Regions from separate parts of the Rhodococcus sp. Z13_19A genome, predicted to be linked through region 1. Evidence: riboswitches for the same ligand, from Rfam matches in the RefSeq annotation. Region 1 holds a riboswitch; each other region holds the start of a gene.
The links. Region 1 has a riboswitch for S-adenosylmethionine ahead of AC3YNX_RS15690 (hypothetical protein). Riboswitches for the same ligand answer to the same signal wherever they lie in the genome.
Positions count from the first base shown of each region.

Region 1 (2,189 bases):
GCGGGTGCGACTGATCCGCGACTACGAGGAGCACCTGCGCCTGGTCGACGCCACGACTCCGGTGCCCGCGGAGCAGGCGGACCGCGACAGCGAGGTGTTCGAGGCGTCCGCCCAGGAGTCGCCCAACAGTGCCGACGCCGTGGCCGCGCTCGCCGTCGCCCGCGACGCGCCACGCACCCACAACGAGGAGTACACGCGGCTGCGGCTCGCGCTGATGGAGCGCAAGCGGGAGGTGCTGAACCAGCTGCGCCGCGACGGCGTCATCGACGACACCGTGGCGCGCCGGGTGCAGGCGCGGCTCGACATCGAGGAGCTGCGCCTGGCCGGTGTCGACCCTCCCGACTAGCGGTTGGCTCAGGCCCACCAGCGTGTGACCGCGACGCCGTCGAGGGTGACGAGCTGCAGCTCGGTCGCGCCGGGATCAACCAGCGCCGACACCGGCTCGGTGGCGCCGGGTGGCTCCAGCAGGCACGGCGTGGGGCCGTCGCTGCTGCAGGGGAACCACAGCCCCGCACACTGCAGCACCGTGCCTGCGCGCACGATCTTCACGGCCGGCCCGTGCGTCCCCACGGCGGCGCGCAGCCGCCAGGGGTGGTGGTGCCACCACCGCAGCAGCGAGCCGTCGCGGCACTCGATGAGCACGTGGTCGCCGTCGAAGCCCACCACCGTCGCCCAGCGGCCACGCGAGCGGTACTGCCGCGCCATGATCCAGTGTGGCTGGTGTCCGCTGCGGTACGTCCGGCACGGTCCCACGCCTGGCAGCTCGACGTTGCGCATCGCCGTCATCTCCGATCCATCCTTGGCCGCGCCGGGTGCGCGGCCCTGTTCTTCCTGCGGAAGCACCCCGGGGGAGAGGGTTGCTGGACAGCCAGCCGCAGGGCTTGACGCTGTCACTCGGGAACGGGCTGGACTGTACTGCCGATCGCCGACACAACGGGTCGCCCTCGACGCTCGCCGCAGTGGCGACTCGTGACGATGCACGCCAGGCTGGAGAGGTCGCTGTCGGCGACACGAGTGGCGGTGCCCAACTGGTCATTCGGGCGCCACGGTCTGGGCACTACGCTGCCCGGGTGCCAGTCTCCGAGATGAGTCCCGTCAAGACCGATGCGCTGGAGCTGGCGTCCGGCAAACGACGGACATCGCTCAGCGAGGGCTTGGGCGGACACGACAACTCGCTCGGCATCATCCGGCTGGTTCTCGCCTCGTTGGTCATCTTCTCCCACGCCTTCCCCCTCGGCGGGGGGGAGGACCCGATGCTGCGGTGGAGCCGCGGTCAGGACAACCTCGGCGCCATGGCCGTGCTCGGGTTCTTCGCCATCAGTGGCTACCTGATCACCAAGAGCGGTGCCGGAAGCGACATCGTGCGGTACCTCTGGCACCGGGCGCTGCGCATCTTGCCGGCCTTCTGGGGTGTGCTGCTGGTCAGCGCACTGGTCGTGGGCCCGCTGATCTGGATTCGAGATGGCCACGACCTGGCCAGCTACTTCCAGAGAGCTGACGGTGGCCCTGCCACCTACCTGAAGGCGAACTGGGACCTCACCATCAACACGTGGGGCATCTACGACATCTTTGCGGGGACGACGCCCTACGGGGACACGGTGCACATGTCGGTCTTCAACGGGTCGGTGTGGACGCTGACCTACGAGTGGACGTGTTACCTCATCATTGGCGTGTTCGTGCTGTTCGGGGCCCTGGGCCGGGCGAAGTTCCTGGTGCCGCTGCTCACCGCGGTCTTCCTCGCCATGCAGGTGATCCGCACGGAGCTTCCCGCCCACGCGCACGTGCTCGGCTCGTACTTCGGCGACCGCTACCACGTCACGCTGCCGCTGATCTTCTTGTACGGCGCCTGTCTCGCGCTGTACTCCAAGCGCATCCCGCTCGACGACCGTCTGGCCGCGGTCTGTGGAGCGACGGTGGTGCTCACCGTGCTTCTGGGCTGGTTCGGTCTGCTCGGCTACCCCGCCCTGGCCTACTTCCTGATGTGGCTCGCGGCACGCCTTCCCGCTGCGCTCCGCAAGGTGGGTGCAACGAACGACTACTCCTACGGCATCTATCTCTACGGGTTCGTCGTCGCGCAGGTGTTGGCCTACCTCGGCGTGCACCGGTGGGGCTACCTGCCCTTCTCGCTGCTGACCCTCGCGGTCGCCGCCGGGTGCGCTGCCGCGAGCTGGCACCTCGTGGAGAAGCGT
Region 1 covers NZ_JBYUNN010000004.1:154,792-156,980, forward strand. The annotation lists gene AC3YNX_RS15685 (Na+/H+ antiporter) at 1-346, shown strand, start outside; gene AC3YNX_RS15690 (hypothetical protein) at 355-786, opposite strand; SAM riboswitch class IV at 791-902, opposite strand; gene AC3YNX_RS15695 (acyltransferase family protein) at 1,071-2,189, shown strand, end outside.

Region 2 (2,189 bases), on a different contig from region 1:
CAGCCAGGCGTTGAACGGCGACAGCGCTGCACCCATGTCGCGGAGCAGCTGCACGCGCATCTTCAGCGCGTAGGCCGGGGCGCCCAGGTCGGCGAAGACCACGCCGTTGTAGCTGGGGTCGGGGGTGGTGAAGCCGGGGAAGCGGCCGCTGGTCCAGTCGAACGTGCCGCCGTCCACGACCGCGCCGGCGATGGTGGTGCCGGTGCCGCCCAGGTACTTGGTGGCCGAGTGCACCACCACGTCGGCGCCCAGGGCCAGCGGCTGGATCAGGAACGGGGTGGCGACGGTGTTGTCCACGATCAGCGGGATGCCCGCGGCGTGGGCGACCTCGGCCACGCCGGGGACGTCGAGGACGTCGTTGCGCGGGTTGGCGATGGTCTCGCCGAAGAGCGCCTTGGTGTTGGGCTGGATGGCGGCCCGCCACTCCTCGAGGTCGTCCGGGTCGCTGACGAAGGACACCTGCACGCCGAGCTTGGGCAGCGTCTGGGTGAACAGGTTGTAGGTGCCGCCGTAGAGGCTCGGGCTGGCCACCACGTGGTCACCGGACTCGGCGACGTTGAGCAGCGCGTAGGTGGTGGCGGCCTGGCCGGAGGCCACCAGCAGCGCGGCCACACCGCCCTCGAGGGCGGCCAGCCGCTGCTCCACCACGTCGTTGGTGGGGTTCATGATGCGGCTGTAGATGTTGCCCGGCTCGGCCAGGGCGAACAGCGCCGCCGCGTGGTCGGTGTCGCGGAAGGCGTAGGCGGTGGTCTGGTAGATCGGCAGCGCGACGGCTCCGGTGGTGGGGTCGGGGGCCTGGCCCGCGTGGATCTGCTTGGTCTCGAAGCTCCAGGAAGCAGCGGGATCGGAAGTCGTGGGGTCGCTCATCGGGTCAGTCAGCTCCAAGAAGGTGCGGGCGTCGTCCACGCCCGGTGGGGGAAGGGAAGCGCGGCCAGCGGGCCGCGGGCGATCTCCTGGGTGGTCAACAGTCGCTACACATGGCGAGACCTCCGACAGACGGGGGGCCAGTCGTGCGACGGGCCCGCGCTTGACGACCGGACGTTGCTCCGATCGACCCGGTCATCACCCGGGGCACCCCACCGCGGATGGAGGGTTGCCGTCCAGCAAGCCGGGGCTACGCGCTGGCACTCATGACCTGGCAGAGATGTTAGCGGAGCCGTCGTCTCGCGCGTAACAGGTGTGGGGTGGGCGGGGCTCAGCCCAGCAGGCCCTGCTCGCGGACGGTGTCGCGCTCCTCGGTGAGCTCGGCGACGGAGGCGTCGATCTTGCCGCGGGAGAAGTTGTCGATCTCCAGGCCCTGGACGATCTCGTAGCGCCCGCCCGAGCAGGTCACCGGGAAGGACGAGATGAGCCCCTCCGGGACGCCGTAGGAGCCGTCGGAGGGCACCGCCATGGACACCCAGTCGCCGGCCTGGGTGCCGTGCACCCAGTCGTGCACGTGGTCGATGCCGGCCGAGGCGGCCGAGGCGGCCGAGGACGACCCGCGGGCCTCGATGATGGCCGCGCCGCGCTTCTGCACGGTGGGCAGGAAGTCGCTCTCCAGCCACTGCTGGTCGTTGACCACATCGGCGGCGATCTTGCCGTCCACCTCGGCGTGGAACAGGTCGGGGTACTGGGTGGCGGAGTGGTTGCCCCAGATGGACATCTTGGCGATGTCCAGCACCGGGACGCCGGTCTTCTTGGCCAGCTGGGCGATGGCCCGGTTGTGGTCCAGCCGGGTCATCGCGGTGAACCGCTCGTCCGGCACGTCCGGGGCGTTGCTCATCGCGATGAGGGCGTTGGTGTTGGCGGGGTTGCCGATCACCAGCACCCGCAGGTCGTCGGCGGCGTTGTCGTTGAGCGCGCGGCCCTGCTTGGTGAAGATGGCGCCGTTGGCGGAGAGCAGGTCGCCGCGCTCCATGCCCTTGGTGCGCGGGCGCGAGCCCACCAGCATGGCCACGTTGACCCCGGCGAAGGACTCGTTGGCGTCGTCGGAGATGTCCACGCCGCGCAGCAGCGGGAAGGCGCAGTCCTCCAGCTCCATGGCCACGCCCTCGGCGGCGCCCACGGCGTCGGGGATCTCCAGCAGGCGCAGTGCCACAGGGGTGTCCGGGCCGAGCATGGCCCCGCTGGCGATGCGGAAGAGCAGCTGGTAGCCGATCTGGCCGGCGGCACCGGTGACGGCCACCTTCACGGGGGTGTTGCTCACG
Region 2 covers NZ_JBYUNN010000001.1:168,615-170,803, reverse strand. The annotation lists gene AC3YNX_RS00840 (bifunctional o-acetylhomoserine/o-acetylserine sulfhydrylase) at 1-867, opposite strand, end outside; SAM riboswitch class IV at 1,019-1,136, opposite strand; gene AC3YNX_RS00835 (malate dehydrogenase) at 1,196-2,188, opposite strand.
Region 2: linked by a shared signal. The riboswitch ahead of AC3YNX_RS00840 (bifunctional o-acetylhomoserine/o-acetylserine sulfhydrylase) and the one ahead of AC3YNX_RS15690 (hypothetical protein) in region 1 are both predicted to bind S-adenosylmethionine.

Region 3 (2,189 bases), on a different contig from region 1:
CCAGGAACGGCACGGTGCGCAGCATCTGCAGCGGTGGGTCCAGCGCCAGCTCGCCCAGGCGGGAGAAGCCGGAGACCAGGGCCAGCACCACCCCGGTCAGCAGGCCCAGGCCGACCCCGACCAGCACCCGCTGCAGGGAGATGCCCACCGCGTCGGAGAGCTGCCCGTTGCGCCACAGCTCCACCGCGGCGTCCACCACCGACAGCGGGGAGGACAGCTTGCGCTCGGAGATCGCGCCGGCGCTGCTGAGGCCCTGCCAGAGCGCGAGCAGCAGCAGCGGGCTGACCAGGCGCAACAACCAGCCGGCGCGCAGCCGTCGCCGCGGGTGGGCGGATCCCGCCGCCGCGGGGGCCTCGGAGGTCACCGCGGGAGCCGCCGGCGGGCGCACGGTCGTGGCGGTCACGGCTGGGCCGCCGTGACGTCGGCGTTGAATCGGTCGTCGAAGAAGTCGCGGACCTTCGGTGCGGAGGGGATGAGCTTGACGGCGGCGAAGCGGTCGGCCAGCTCCTGCTGGCGGGCGATCACCCGGTCGTCGATGGGGATCGCCCGGCCCCGGGAGGTGTCGAAGGTGGCGGTGGCCACCGCCGCCGGGAGGTTGGTCAGCTGGGAGTAGACCGGCACCCACTGGTCGGGGTGCGCCGCGGCCCAGGCACGCGCCTTGACCAGCCGCACCAGGAAGTCCTTGATGGCCGCCTCCGTGGTGGGGTCGGCCAGCGCCGCGGTGGAGGCGACGGTGTAGGTGTAGCCGGTGGACAGCGTGGTGCCGTCGGCCACCACCTTCGCCCCGGCGCTGGCGATCGCCACCGCGTAGTAGGGGTTCCACACCGCCCAGGCGTCCACCTGCCCGGCCGCGAACGCGCTCTGGGCGTCCGGCGGGGCGAGGTAGCGCACGGTGACGTCGTCCTGGGACAGCCCCGCCTGCTGCAGCAGCCCGATGAGCAGGCCGTGCGAGCTGGAACCCTTGGCCACCGCCACGCTCTTGCCCTTGAGGTCGGCGGCCGTGCGGATGCCGGTGCCGTCCCGGGTGAGCAGGAAGTCGTTGGCCTTGTCGCGCTCCTCCACCGAGACGATCCGTGCCTCGATGCCGGCCGCCTGCGCCAGCACCGGCGGGCTGTCGCCCACGCTGCCGAGGTCGATCGCCTTGGCGTTGAGTGCCTCCAGCAGCGGCGGTCCGGCGGTGAAGCTGGCCCACTCCACCTTGTACGGCAGCTCGTCGAGCTGGCCGGAGACCTTGAGCACCGACTGCACCGACTGCACCTGGTCGCCCACGTGCAGGGTCACCCCGGACAGGTCGATCGAGCCGTCGGCGGCGAGCACCGGGGCGGGTGGCTCGTCGGCGCTGCAGCCGACGAGGACGACGGACAGGACGGTGGTGGCCAGCACGGAGAGTGCTCGTCTTCGGGACAGGGGGAACGACATCGGAGGCCTTTCGGGCGCAAGAGGGCAGCGCCGGCCGCCACGGGGCGGGGCGCAGGAAGGGGTGCGAGCAGGGGCGCGCTCAGCGGCGCAGGGCGATCAGCCGGGTCAGGCGGTGCCGGGCCGACAGCTGGCGCCGGCGGTGCGGCACAGGTCGACGTGCCGCCGGCACGAGAAGGCGGGTCGGATCATGCTCGGGGTGGGCAGGGCCTGCACAGTTGCCTCCATCGGTCCTGGCATTAGCACCCACTCCCGCGTGCTGCGGGGGGTTGCTGCGACGTCGACGAGCCAGGTCTCTCGGTCGCTCTGGATGGTGTGGCGCAAGGCTAGCGAGGCTGGGTGGCGGCAGACAACGAATCGGCTCAGCGTGAGCCGAACCCCAGGGTGGCGCAGCGCGCCTAGCCGGCAGCGACGGCGGGCTGCTCCACGGTGCGGGCCAGGATGCCCAGCGTCGCGCGCAGCCCGGCCTCCGGGATCACCGGGAAGACGCCCTTGTCGCGGAAGCGGTCGTCGATCTCGCTCCAGTCGTAGTACGAGGTGACCAGGGTGCCGCCCTCGCGGGCCTGGAGCCGGTAGCCGTAGAGGTGCCGGATGGGCGGCTGGATGGTGCCGGAGATCGTCCACTCGATCAGCTCGTCGGGCACCAGGGCGGTGATGATCACCGTGACGTCGTACTTGCCCATGGGGAAGTCGTTGAGCGACTCCCGGTCCATGTGCACCCGGAACTCGTCGCCCACCGCACGCACCGCGTCGCCCTCGGCGGACTGCAGCAT
Region 3 covers NZ_JBYUNN010000001.1:100,399-102,587, reverse strand. The annotation lists gene AC3YNX_RS00495 (ABC transporter permease subunit) at 1-403, opposite strand, end outside; gene AC3YNX_RS00490 (ABC transporter substrate-binding protein) at 400-1,383, opposite strand; SAM riboswitch class I at 1,638-1,733, opposite strand; gene AC3YNX_RS00485 (SRPBCC family protein) at 1,815-2,189, opposite strand, start outside.
Region 3: linked by a shared signal. The riboswitch ahead of AC3YNX_RS00490 (ABC transporter substrate-binding protein) and the one ahead of AC3YNX_RS15690 (hypothetical protein) in region 1 are both predicted to bind S-adenosylmethionine.